Regions from separate parts of the Romboutsia lituseburensis genome, predicted to be linked through region 4. Evidence: riboswitches for the same ligand, from Rfam matches in the RefSeq annotation. Region 4 holds a riboswitch; each other region holds the start of a gene.
The links. Region 4 has a riboswitch for cyclic di-GMP ahead of NWE74_RS12540 (EAL domain-containing protein). Riboswitches for the same ligand answer to the same signal wherever they lie in the genome.

Region 1 (3,221 bases), 990 kb from region 4:
CGTATTGCAATATGTGATGATTGTAAAGATGACTTAAAACATTTGACTAATCTTATTAATAAATACAGCTTGCTAAATACTTTAAATGTGGAAATTATGCAATATGAATGTGAAGAAAGTTTATTTAATGATTTAGAAAAAGATTATTTTGAAATTATTTTTCTAGATATTTATATAGATAAATCACTTGGAATCGATGTAGCAAAAAAAATAAGAGAAATAGATAATAACTGTTTAATTATTTTTACTACAATTAGTCCCAATTATGCTTTAGATGCTTACTCTGTCCATGCTATTGACTATTTGCTAAAGCCAATTGATTTTGACATATTTGAAAAAACACTTAATAGATGTGTTAATTTCTTTCCAGATTCATTTAAGTTTATTCAAGTTTTGTCAAATAGACTTATGATAAAAATTCCTCAGAAAAACATTATATTTATTGAAGTATTTAATAAGTATTGTTTAATACATACAACTGATGGTGTGATAAAAACGTATATGTCTTTATCTAAACTTGAAACATTGATTGAGAGTAATGTATTTTTAAGATGTCATAAAAGCTATATGATTAATATGAAACATATAGAACAGATTTTAGAAAATGATTTTTTATTAAAAAATGGCACAAAAATTCCTATTAGCCAAGATAAAAAGCTTGTATTTAAGCAAGAATATATTGATTATCTATTCAAAGTAACTAGAAGTTAAATATATTTTTTAATGGCGTATAGACTTGTAGACACTATAAATTACTATGGTAATAGTGCCTACATTTTTTTATGCTTAATTTTTATAGTTATTATTAAAAGCCTACAATACCTTTATCGTAGGCATATAAAGCTGCTTGCATTCTATCCTTTAAGTTTAATTTAGCAAATATATTACTTGTATGTTTTTTTACTGTATGCTCGGTTATATATAGCTCTTTTGATATTTCTATATTTGTTTTTCCTTTTGCTATACAAATTAATATTTCTTGCTCCCTCTTTGTTAGTTCAGATATAGTTTCTGTATCTCCATGAGATATATAATTTTCTATTAAATCCGCATCATAATATTTTTTACCCTTGTCTAATTGCTTAACTGCATATCCTATATCTTCTGAGTCTATATTTGCTAGTATATACCCATCTATACCTATTTTCATGCAGTGCGCAAATAATGTCCTATCTTCATAAAAATCTAGCACCATAACCTTTGAATTACACTCATTTTTAACTTTCTCTAGCTCATATAAATACTTTTTATTATTTTTATTTAAGTCCACTATTATTAAGTCATAATGTTCTTTATATATATCTGTATACAAATGACTTTCTTTTATGCTAGCTACGCACGATTCAGCTGATATAATTTCGACTATACCTCTTCTTATAATTAAAGATTCAGATATTATAATAGCTTTCATATTTTTCCCCCCAACAAATATTAAAGTTATTTAGCCGGTTGCACTACTGGCTCTGTATACCTCTAAGTGCCCAAATACAAGATATACTTCATAGCTTCTAAATACTTACTCTTTTCCTATATTTAACTACTCCTACAAAATAACTTATGCACTTATTATATATCCTAATATTACTATTCATAATCAGTACACAGCGGTATTATGCCTACTACCAAAGTATAATCCGTTCTACTTTTCTGTATATATACCGACCTTTTTTTCATTAAATATAATTTGAAAATGTATAATTTTTAATAAGTTTGTATATACATTTTTCTAGTTTTTTAGTGTTTGTACTATTAGCTACTTTATCTTTAGTTGACAAAAAACATATCTTTTATATAACTAGGAATGTTTTTATACTTATTTGATTTGATTTGATTTTATATATTTCTTTTTATTAATTAATAAAAAGTCTTGCACACAATTAAAAAATAAAGCTTAAATTATGTTATTATCTCTATATATTAAATATATATATTTTTCACAAAAAAAAACTTTAAATTCTATAAAACGTCATTTAATGGTGTAAACACCTTAAGCAACGTATAAAATCATTGGCACTATGAGCAAAATGATCTTTTCAATAAAATTTCGGTTAATTCAAATATATAGATTATATATAAATTTAAAATATTATAACTATCTTAGACATAAAAAAGCTAACTTAAATATATATTTAAACTAGCTTTGATGTTTATTATTTAAAATTGTACAAGTCCTTTATTATATGCATATAACGCTGCCTGCATTCTATCTTTTAAGTTAAGTTTAGCAAATATGTTACTAGTATGCTTTTTAACAGTATGCTCTGTTATATATAATTCCTTTGATATTTCTATATTTGTTTTTCCTTTTGCTATATATATTAATACTTCTTGCTCTCTTTTAGTTAATTCTTCTATATCTTCATTTTCACCTTTGAATATATAATTTTCTATAAGTTCTGCATCATAGTATTTTTTGCCTCTATATAATTGTTTCACTGCATATCCTATATCTTCTGAGTCTATATTTGCTAATATATACCCATCTATACCTGATTTCATACATTTTGAAAATAGCGTTCTATCTTCATAAAAATCTAGCACCATAACCTTTGTATTTGTAGTTTTCTTTAAATGCTCCAGGTCATATAAGTACTGCTTATTATTCTTATTTAGATCTATAAGTATTAAGTCATAATCTTCCTTATATATATCTGTATATAAATGACTTTCTTTTATACTACTTATATATTTTTCTTCTGATAAAATTTGTACGATTCCTCTTCTTATTATTAATGATTCTGAAATTACAATAACTTGCATATTACCCCCTACTTAAATATATCAAGTTATTTAGCCGGTTGCACTACTAGCTCCGTATACCTCTAAGTGCCCAGATACAAGGTATACTTCTTCACTTCTAAATACTTCTTTATTCTTTTGTTTATAAATTATAATTCTTATTATTTTTATTAATATTATTCCAATTACTAACTATTTACACTATATAGTATACATTTTTATTAATTATTAGTAATCATAAATTGTAAGTAATTTTAGGTATACTAAAGTATAATTCAACCACTTTATATCTACACTTTTCTTTTTCATACTCGATAATTCGATTTTATTCTATCATTTTTATTTTTTATAATTATTATTATCATTTTTTTTTATTTTTAATTTTAATAAAAATTTTATACTTTACTATACATAGTTTCCTTTTTTATATTTTTTAGTTCAATTAATATCGGTAGCATCTAGTATTTTTACATTCACTATAA
Region 2 (3,221 bases), 2.4 Mb from region 4:
TTTGTTTGAACAACAACTGAGATTTGTTCAACACCTATATTTACTTGATTTATATGTTGAGCTTGTTCATTACTTGCATCTGCTATTTCTTGTATAACTTCAGCAGATTTTTGTGCCCCAGAAACAACTTCTTCAAGAGATTTTGCAGTTTCAGAAACAATTCCACTTCCATTTTCGATTGCTAAAAGTGACTTTTCAATTAACTCTGCTGTATCCTTTGCACTTTGAGCAGACTTTGCCGCTAAGTTTCTTACTTCATCTGCTACAACAGCAAATCCTTTACCAGCTTCACCAGCACGAGCTGCTTCTACTGCTGCATTTAATGCTAATATGTTTGTTTGGAATGCTATATCATCTATATTCTTTATTATATTACCTATTTGATTAGATGTATTGCTTATTTCATTCATAGCTGCAATCATCTCTTGCATTTGCTTTTTACCTTTTTCTGTAGCTGCACTTGATTGTATAGAAATTTGTTTTGCTCTTTCTGCATTTTGTGCAGTTTGCTTTATTTGCATTGAAACTTCATTTATTGTTGCTGAAAGTTCTTGAACTGAACTAGCTTGTTCTGTCGCTCCTTGAGATAATAATTGTGCCCCTTCTGCTACTTGATCAGAACCTACTGAAACTTGTTCTCCTGCTATATTTATTTGAGATAAAGTATCATTTAGGCCTTCTACAATTTTATTTACTGCTAATAGTATAGGAGCAAAATCATTTCTAAATAGCTCATTTAAATGTTCATTATCTACTTCAACATCTAAGTTTCCATTGCTAACTTCTGTTAATATGTACGTAAGTTCATTTATCATGCTTCTTAAATCTTCTACAATATTAGTAGTGGCATCTGCTACTAAACCAATTTCATTATTAGCATCTAGCTCAATAGTATCTGAGTTTAGATCACCTTCTGCTAATGATTTTAATCTTTCACTACATGATTTTAATGGATTTCCTATTTTATTAGAGAATATTATAGCTACCGCAAATGCGATTATTGTAAATACAACTGTCGTTATTGCAGTTATTATCATTGAGCGATATGTTGAACTCATAAAATCTTTTGCATTCGCCATTACACCTATACCCCATCCGTTGCTATTGCTTACAGGTGCATATCCTAATACCCAACTTTGTCCATTAAACTTAGCTGTTGTATATCCTGTTTGTCCTGATATAAGCTTTTTGTCAGCTTCTGCAAAAGGCACTTGACTTTCATCTGTCTGAGCCTCTTTTATAGAGTTTGCTACCCCTATACGACTTTCATCTTTATGACCAATTACAGTACCTTCACTATCTATAAGGTATGCATAACTATTTTCACTTACTTGTATACCTTTTACTATATCATTTAAAAGTTCCTTAGGTGGGTCAAATGATACAACTCCAACTATTTCACTTCCTTGTATTCCATCTTTCCAAATAGGTGCCGAAACTACTAGAGTTAAATCTCCTGTTACTTTACTTATAACTGGACTACTTAAGTATTCTTTACCACTCATAGAAATTTTAAAATAATCTCTCTCTGAATAGTCCTTTCCACTAAAGATATCTTTCCCATTTGCATCTATAATTTGACCTAATGCTAATCCATATAATTTCTCTTGATTTGTTATAATTTTTTGTTTTTCTTCAATACTTACATTAGGATCTGATATTTTTTGCATAATACCTGTTTGAATCGCTGCATTTTGAACATTTTTTATTTTAGCTGCTGCATTTTCAGAGACTTGTTTAGTAGTCTCTACAACTGTTTTTGATAAAATTTCTTCAGAGCTTTTATAAGTTAAAAAGCTTGTTATTGACCCTAAAAATACACAACTAATAACTGCAAAACATACTATTATTAAAGTAAGTTGAGTCTTTATACTTTTATCTTTATGATTATCCTTACTTTTTAGTTTGAATTGAAATTTCATTCGTACTTTCTCCTTTATATTCTTTTACATTTTCTTTTATTTGTCATTTTATTAACAGTTTTTCCCACAAATAAGCTTAGTTACCTTTAAATATATTTGTATAAATAAACCTCCCCTTCACTAATTATTTTAATAGTTAGACACCATGCATTTTGCAAAAAAATAAAAGAGCATAAACCTAAGCCCGCTTACACTCTTTTTATAAGTTTACACTCTTTTTTTAAAAGATAATTTATGCAACTGGCTAACTTAAAAAAGTCCCTATAGCTTTGCGTCACCAGATCACTCCGGCTTTGCCTATTCAATTTTTATAATAGAATACTCAGCATATATTAACATAGAAATTAAATTTTGTAAATATTTATAAAAATATGTAATATTATGAAGTTATTTTTGATTTTAGTATAAAATATTCAGTATTTATAATATTTTTATAAAATAGTTATATATTTTTTATTATAAATTCCATTTATCATCCATGTATATCATTTTCTTAGTCATTCCACCATCAATAATAAGATTTGTTCCATTTATAAAATCGTTATCTTTACTTGTCAAAAACAAGCAAGCATTAACAATATCTTTTGGTGTACCCACTCTTCCAGATGGATGCTGTTTTTTATCTAAATCTGATAATTCATAATCATCCACTTTAATCCATCCAGGACTAATTGCATTAACTGTTACAGGTGTTTCTGATAAAGATACAGCCATTGTATTAGTTAATGACACTAGTCCTCCTTTTGATGCACCGTAAGCTTCCCATCCAGCTTCATTTTGATTAAATCTCGTTGATGCTATATTTATTATTCTTCCATAGTCCTCACCTTTGTTTGCTTTTATAAATTCTTTTGAACATATAAAGCTACCTCTAAGGTTTACTGCTATAACTTCATCAAATTCACTTAATTCTATATCAAATATAGATTTATTAAACTTACTTATAGCTCCATTGTTTATTAGTACATGTACTGATCCATATTTTTTTACAACATCTTTAAATACATTTTTTATTTGATCTTCACTTTTTAAGTCAGCTTTATAAAAATCTATATTGTTCTCGTGAAATTTTGTATCTACTATATCTATTGCTATTACAAATGCATTTAACTTTGCATATTCTTTTGCTATAGCATTTCCTAATCCATTTGCAGCTCCTGTTACAAATACTATTTTACCTTTGTACATAGTTTTAGATTCTCCTTAACTTTTTATATTTAGCTCTTTTATATTTGAATATATAAGTATTATAGCCTACAAATCGACTAAAATATATTTATCATTTAGTAATTTGTAGGC
Region 3 (3,221 bases), 2.5 Mb from region 4:
TATATCTCCTACTTTACGGTCATTTTCTCTAATTCCCATAAAGAAGTTGTTTTTGCCTATTATTATAGGGTTAAATACAAGTACTTTAAGGACAGTACCTATAAGGGCAACACATATTGAGATTAAAATAACTATTAGAACTGAAACACCTGAAAATAAATTGTATATAGAGTTAAATATAAATTCAATAAAATTACCTATAACCCCTCCAATTGAATACTTTTCAGCAAATTCAGAAGCACTGTTGGTTTTATTGTCTAAATTAAACTCTTGATCAAATTCATCATTTTCATAGATCTCACCAGTTATGTCACCAGAATCTTGTGATTGATTATAATTAATTGAACCTTCAACACGATTACTTGCTGAGTTATATCCACCATCAAATACTGCACCTAACAAGTATACTATGATACATACTATAACAGATTGTTTATACAGTCTCTTAAAATTAATTTTTGCTCTTTTTTTTAATTCTTCCCTAGTCCACATAAAAATCCCCCTATTCTTAAAGTATTTCTAATATATAGGTATTATTAATAGTTATTATATTATACATGTTATTTAAAATGTTTACAATTTATGGAAATTAAAAATAGAACAAAAACATTATATTTAAAGCCACTACATTGGATACATGAAGTGTAGCATAAACGCAGTGGCTTAATTAAAAGGAAATTTTTATTATAGCAGCTTTGCATGAATAACCATTCTAGCATTTTCAAACTCATAACTACAAGTAGAAAGCGTAAGGATTCTATCTGAAGTATTTACATTTGAGTTATTATCAAATAATGATTTATTACTTATCTTGTCTAAAAATTCTTCATATTTATAATCATTTTCAAAATTAGTCTGTATATAATTATCATTAGCATCTGTTACATAAACAGAAAACACTTGATACTTTAAAACTTTGTTGTTAGAAGTTGTTATAATTATTTTATTATTTTTATTAAAAAAATTAGGATTTTTAAAATACTTTAACTCACCAAACATTGTATCATTTTTCATATAATGCCCATAAATTATAGTGTTTTTATCTGAAAATTTATTATTTCTAAAATCTAAAAATATAGAACCTGAAGCTAAATTTGATTTATTAATATCTTTCTTTAGATAATATTCATTGTCTTTAGCTTGAAGTATAGGATAATCAATATTTGTATTATTTATATTTATCCAACCCCTATAATCTGAATTAATACTAGATAAATCTAATGCTTTTTTATTTGTTTTATTATTGTTATTTAAAGTAATATTTTTCTTTATTTCTTTTATTTGAGTATAAACTTTATCAGCTTTTTTATATTGTATAGATTTATTTAATATTTTATAAGAGCTAAATAGCAAAATACCAATTAAAATTATATTTAAAATTTTTCTTATATTATTCATTTAAATTCTCCTCAAAGTTTTTACTATTATTTTTTACAATAATAGCATATAAATTTTTATAGATACAAGTTAAAAAATATTTAATGTTAAAATATGGTAAAAAATATTGATTATAAAACTTAATTATGATTAAATAAAATACAAATTAACTTATATATACTTTAAATTAAAATGTTTAATTGCGAAACAACTTTAATTTAAAATGTTATATATTACTTTTAGAATCTATGAAATATATCCTTACTGTGGTTGCCTTGGGTATATGGGGATAATGGTACAACCGGCTAAATAACTAATTATTTAGCCGGTTTTTTTGTATTAACATTTATAATTTTATAAATGTTATTTAAGAGGAGGAAATATGAAAAATTTAAAAAAACTTATATCAATTATAATGGTAATAGCATTTTTTATAAATCCATCACTATCAAGAGCTATGAATACAGAGAATAAAGAAAGTGAAAAACTATATCTAGCTTACTGCGAAAATAATGATATAGGAGTTAGTATAAGGGTGGTAGATGGAAAAGGTCATGATGGAAAGGATAATATTGTGTATTGCTATGATAGGAACAATAAATATCCAAGCATAAGTGGAGGATATGAAGAGCACAAAACATATTATACAAGAGTAGATAGTTACTTAAATACAAATGATCCTTATGCAGATAAATATGGAAAAGATAAAAAAGAAAGAATAGCATCTGTATTATATCAAGGATACCCAAATGACAATAGCGGACTTATACAAAAAAATAGACTAAGTGAATATGAAGCCATGAAAATGACTCAGTATTTAATATGGGATATAACAGAAAATACAGACTATGAATTAAAGCCATATGATAGGATAAATCAGAGAATGGCTAATTACTATAATGACTTATTAAAATTATCAAAAATAGATAAGTTTTAAACAAGGAGATCTTGATTTAATTGGAAAATTAGAATTTTCTAAACAAGAAAACAACTGGAATACAGATAAACTATATACAACAGGAGATAAAGGAGAATTTTCATTTAAAGACTTACCAGAGTACATGGAAATTAGAGATTATAAGACTCACAAAAAAATAACAGGAGGAAAATAGTGGAAAAATAATAGAAAGTAAATTAACTGATGGAAGAGGAGTTGCACAATTTCAACTAAAAGAAGGTAGCTACACATATCAAGAAGCATTAGGTTTAAAAGGATATATTATAGATAATAAAGAACAATATTTTAATATAAGTAATAACAACGTATTAATTGAAAAAAAAAGTAGTAAATAAGTCTATTATAAGGAAGCTTAGAAATAACAAAGGTAGATGAAGAAAATAAAAAACCACTTTCAGAGGCAATGTTTATTATAAAAGATGAAAATGGTTTTATAGTAAGAAAAGAAACAAGTGATCAAAATGGTATAGTAAAGTTTGAAAACCTGACATATGGGAAATACACATATAAAGAGATATTTGCACCGGATGGATATGAAATAGACTATAAGGAATATCAATTTGAAATAAAAGAACTAGATGAAAAAATTAAAGTTACTTGTGAAAATAAAAAAGAAACTATAGTTGAAAATATTATAGCTGATAAAAATAATATAGAGAATAAATACAATGATAAAAAGAAAAATCTAGCCAATAAAATAGAGTCATTAAGTAATAAAGTAGATAGCAAAGTTGATAATAAATCAGATTCAACTAATAATAGTTTAGAAAAAAATAAAAGTTTAGTTTCACCTGCAACTGGAGATAAAGGAATAGGTATATATATAATAGTGGGAGCTATATCAGTTATTGTATTATACTTACTAAACAGAAAAAAAGATATTGAA
Region 4 (3,221 bases):
TTACCATATATTTTCGTTTTTGTCTTTCCTTCTAGTAATGCATTATCTTCTACTATCTTTATTTTAAATGGAATTTCTTTGACTTCTTTCTTTATGCTTTCGCTAACCCTTATTATTTCTATAGTATCTTCTGAATTTATTTTTTGATTTAAATCTTTATTTAATATATCTTTATCTTTAACCCCTATATTACATTCTTCTAATACTTCTGCTACAGTTGTTTTATTAGTTTCATGTTCTAATACTCTTTTTCCATCTTTTATTTTTATAGGAAACTGAGTTACTATTTCTATATCCATGTTATTAGTTAGTTTTGTATTTAAATTAGGTTCTATCCTACTACCTTCTGGTACCTTTATCTTTTTATTAACTAAAAATGATTCTACAGTATTTGAAACAGTATCATATTTTACAGTTTGTCCATCTAAAGTTAATGATATCTCTTTGTTTATTCCAGAGTATGTTCCTAATACTATCGTACCTGCTGTTAACATAAGTAGTATAGGACCTTTGAATGTATTTTTAACACCCATAAGTAAACCTCTCCCCCTCTTTAGTAAATAAAAGTTTATAAGCTTTTCTATAAACTATATTCATAATATCAAGGAGTTATTACAACATTATTCATTTGCCATCAAATTTAAATATTCTTCAAATGAAATAGGATGAGAATATAAAAAACCTTGCGCATAATCAATCTCAAGCATTTTAGCTAATTTATGATTTTCAATCGTTTCAATACCTTCTATAACTACCTTACACTCTAAGCTTTTTGCCATATCTACAATACTCTTTAATACTTTTATCTTTCTTTCTTTATCTGTTGTGTCTGTCGGTAAAAATTCTTTAGGAATCTTTATTTCATTAAATTTCATATTACACAATCTATAGTAAGATGAATATCCTGTACCAAAGTCATCTATGGATATGCTAAAACCTATATTATTAAGATTATTTATCGTATCAGTTATAAGATCATATGATTCTATGTCACTAGTTTCTACTACCTCAAAAGTTATATTTTTAGGATTTATATTATATCTTTTAGTTATATCGATAATTTCTTTATCTATATTTTTTATTTTTAATGTATTTGTTGATATATTTATAGAATATGTATTGCTATCACCATTTATAGTACTAATATCTTCATATACCTCTTCTAATACATAAATATCAAATTGATACTCCATTTCTAGTTCTTTTATAATTTTTATAAATTCAATAGGTGATATAAATCCATATTTTTTATGTTCCCATCTGCTTAAAACTTCCCATGAAATTACGTGCTTATTTTCTAGATTTATCTTTGGTTGATACACTAGTGTAAATCCAGCTTCTTTAATATTTTTACTTTTGAGTATATTTTTCTTTAATTCAAGGTGCTTATTATACTGATTTTCGTTCATACATCCTCCAAGTACAATTAAAGTAGGTTTTTAAGTTCAATAATAATTTAATTGATTCCTTAAATGCCTTTTTTAAATTCAATTAAAGTTAAACCTTATTTGTATCTAAAAAAGGCTAAAAACATCTTAAATATTTTTAGCCGGTTGTACCAATTGCTCAATATAATCTAGGTACCCATATACAGATTATATCTCTATGCTTCTATTTATATATTAACCAGTATACACCATGATTGTCTATTTATTTTATATATATTTTTTACATTTAATTATAGATTTTTTTACACTTTAATTATTAGTTCTACTAAATTAGATTTTTTGTGCATAATAATTTACTTAAATGTAAAAAAGCACTAGTTTTTAACTAGTGCTTTTTTATTAATTATTTTATATTAAATAATCTTTTTGCATTTTCTTTTGTAGCTTCACATATTTTCTCATAAGAAATTCCTTTTTCTTGAGCTATTCTATCTGCTACAAATTGAACTAATGATGGATCATTTCTCTTTCCTCTATGTGGTTCTGGTGCCATATATGGAGAATCCGTTTCTATTAATAAGTACTCTAACGGTATTTCTTTAGCTACTTCTCTTGTTTTTTTATTATTCTTAAAAGTAACTGTCCCTGGAATAGAAATATAACATCCCATCTTTACATACTCTTTAGCTAATTCTACATTTCCACTATAGCAATGAAGTACACATCCTATTTCAGGAGATTTAGTATTTTTTATTATCTCAAAAGTATCTCCATGTGCATCTCTATCATGTATTATTATAGGTAATTTTAGTTCATTAGCTAATTCTATTTGCTTTTTAAACCATTCTCTTTGAATTCCCCTAGGAGAGTTATCATAGTAATAATCTAATCCAATTTCACCTATTGCTACTACTTTTTCATTTTCAGTAGCAAGCTTTCTAAGAATATCTATAGCTGTATTATCTAGCTCTCCTACATCATGTGGATGTACTCCAACTGCTGCGTATATAAAGTCATATTTATTTGCTAATTCTACACTAGTTATAGAGCTTTCTATATCTGCACCTGGATTCAGAACTAAATCTACTTGCTTATCTTTTAAAGAATTTATTAATTCTTCTCTATCTTCATCAAATCTTGCATCATTTAAATGTGCGTGTGAGTCAAATAACATTTTTTACACTCCTAACTGATTAACGAACTTCGCATCCATCCTTAGCACCTGTTGCTACAGGAACAACTAAATCGTCTCCATCATTTCCAGCTGCTAGTATCATACCTTGAGATTCTACACCTCTTAATTTAACTGGCTTTAAATTGCATACTACTACTACATCTTTTCCAACCATATCTTCTGGCTTGTACCACTTAGCTATTCCTGATACTATTTGTCTAGTTTCTGGTCCGATTTTTATTTGAGATACTAATAATCTATCTGCTTTTGGATGTTTTTCACAACTTATAACTTTACCAACTCTTAATTCAACTTTATCTAATTCATCTATAGTTATATTTTCTTTATGCTCTATAGGTTCTTCTTTTGCTTCTTCCTTCTTTTCTGAGAATAGCTCGTTTAGCTCTTCTACTTCTTTCTCTATATCTAATCTTGGGAATAAAGATTCTCCTTTATGAACTTTTGTGTCTTCTCCTATAAGCCCAAATGTTTTAACACTTTCCCAAGTCATCATATTTTCATCTGTTACTCCTAATTGAGTATATATCTTCTTAGCAGTAGCATTCATTATTGGGTTTATAAGTGTAGCTACTATTCTTATAGATTCACATAAGTTATATAATACTGTATCTAAAGTATCTTTTTGAGATTCATCTTTA

Region 1: it holds a riboswitch for cyclic di-GMP, as region 4 does, so the genes downstream of both, NWE74_RS17065 (response regulator transcription factor) here and NWE74_RS12540 (EAL domain-containing protein) in region 4, are expected to answer to the same signal.
Region 2: it holds a riboswitch for cyclic di-GMP, as region 4 does, so the genes downstream of both, NWE74_RS00565 (methyl-accepting chemotaxis protein) here and NWE74_RS12540 (EAL domain-containing protein) in region 4, are expected to answer to the same signal.
Region 3: it holds a riboswitch for cyclic di-GMP, as region 4 does, so the genes downstream of both, NWE74_RS00215 (thioester domain-containing protein) here and NWE74_RS12540 (EAL domain-containing protein) in region 4, are expected to answer to the same signal.

What each region holds. Positions count from the first base shown of each region.
Region 1 is NZ_JANQBQ010000001.1:3,530,562-3,533,782, reverse strand. Features, by position in the region: gene NWE74_RS17070 (LytR/AlgR family response regulator transcription factor) at 1-711, shown strand, start outside; gene NWE74_RS17065 (response regulator transcription factor) at 806-1,411, opposite strand; cyclic di-GMP riboswitch class II at 1,435-1,519, opposite strand; gene NWE74_RS17060 (response regulator transcription factor) at 2,155-2,760, opposite strand; cyclic di-GMP riboswitch class II at 2,784-2,868, opposite strand.
Region 2 is NZ_JANQBQ010000001.1:110,430-113,650, reverse strand. Features, by position in the region: gene NWE74_RS00565 (methyl-accepting chemotaxis protein) at 1-1,922, opposite strand, end outside; cyclic di-GMP riboswitch class I at 2,155-2,230, opposite strand; gene NWE74_RS00560 (SDR family NAD(P)-dependent oxidoreductase) at 2,379-3,110, opposite strand.
Region 3 is NZ_JANQBQ010000001.1:25,737-28,957, forward strand. Features, by position in the region: gene NWE74_RS00205 (DUF975 family protein) at 1-492, opposite strand, end outside; gene srtB (class B sortase) at 685-1,398, opposite strand; cyclic di-GMP riboswitch class II at 1,610-1,691, shown strand; gene NWE74_RS00215 (thioester domain-containing protein) at 1,760-2,314, shown strand; gene NWE74_RS19260 (SpaA isopeptide-forming pilin-related protein) at 2,500-2,670, shown strand; gene NWE74_RS00220 (prealbumin-like fold domain-containing protein) at 2,694-3,221, shown strand, end outside.
Region 4 is NZ_JANQBQ010000001.1:2,543,566-2,546,786, reverse strand. Features, by position in the region: gene NWE74_RS12545 (G5 domain-containing protein) at 1-533, opposite strand, end outside; gene NWE74_RS12540 (EAL domain-containing protein) at 621-1,409, opposite strand; cyclic di-GMP riboswitch class II at 1,539-1,622, opposite strand; gene NWE74_RS12535 (TatD family hydrolase) at 1,792-2,562, opposite strand; gene metG (methionine--tRNA ligase) at 2,582-3,221, opposite strand, start outside.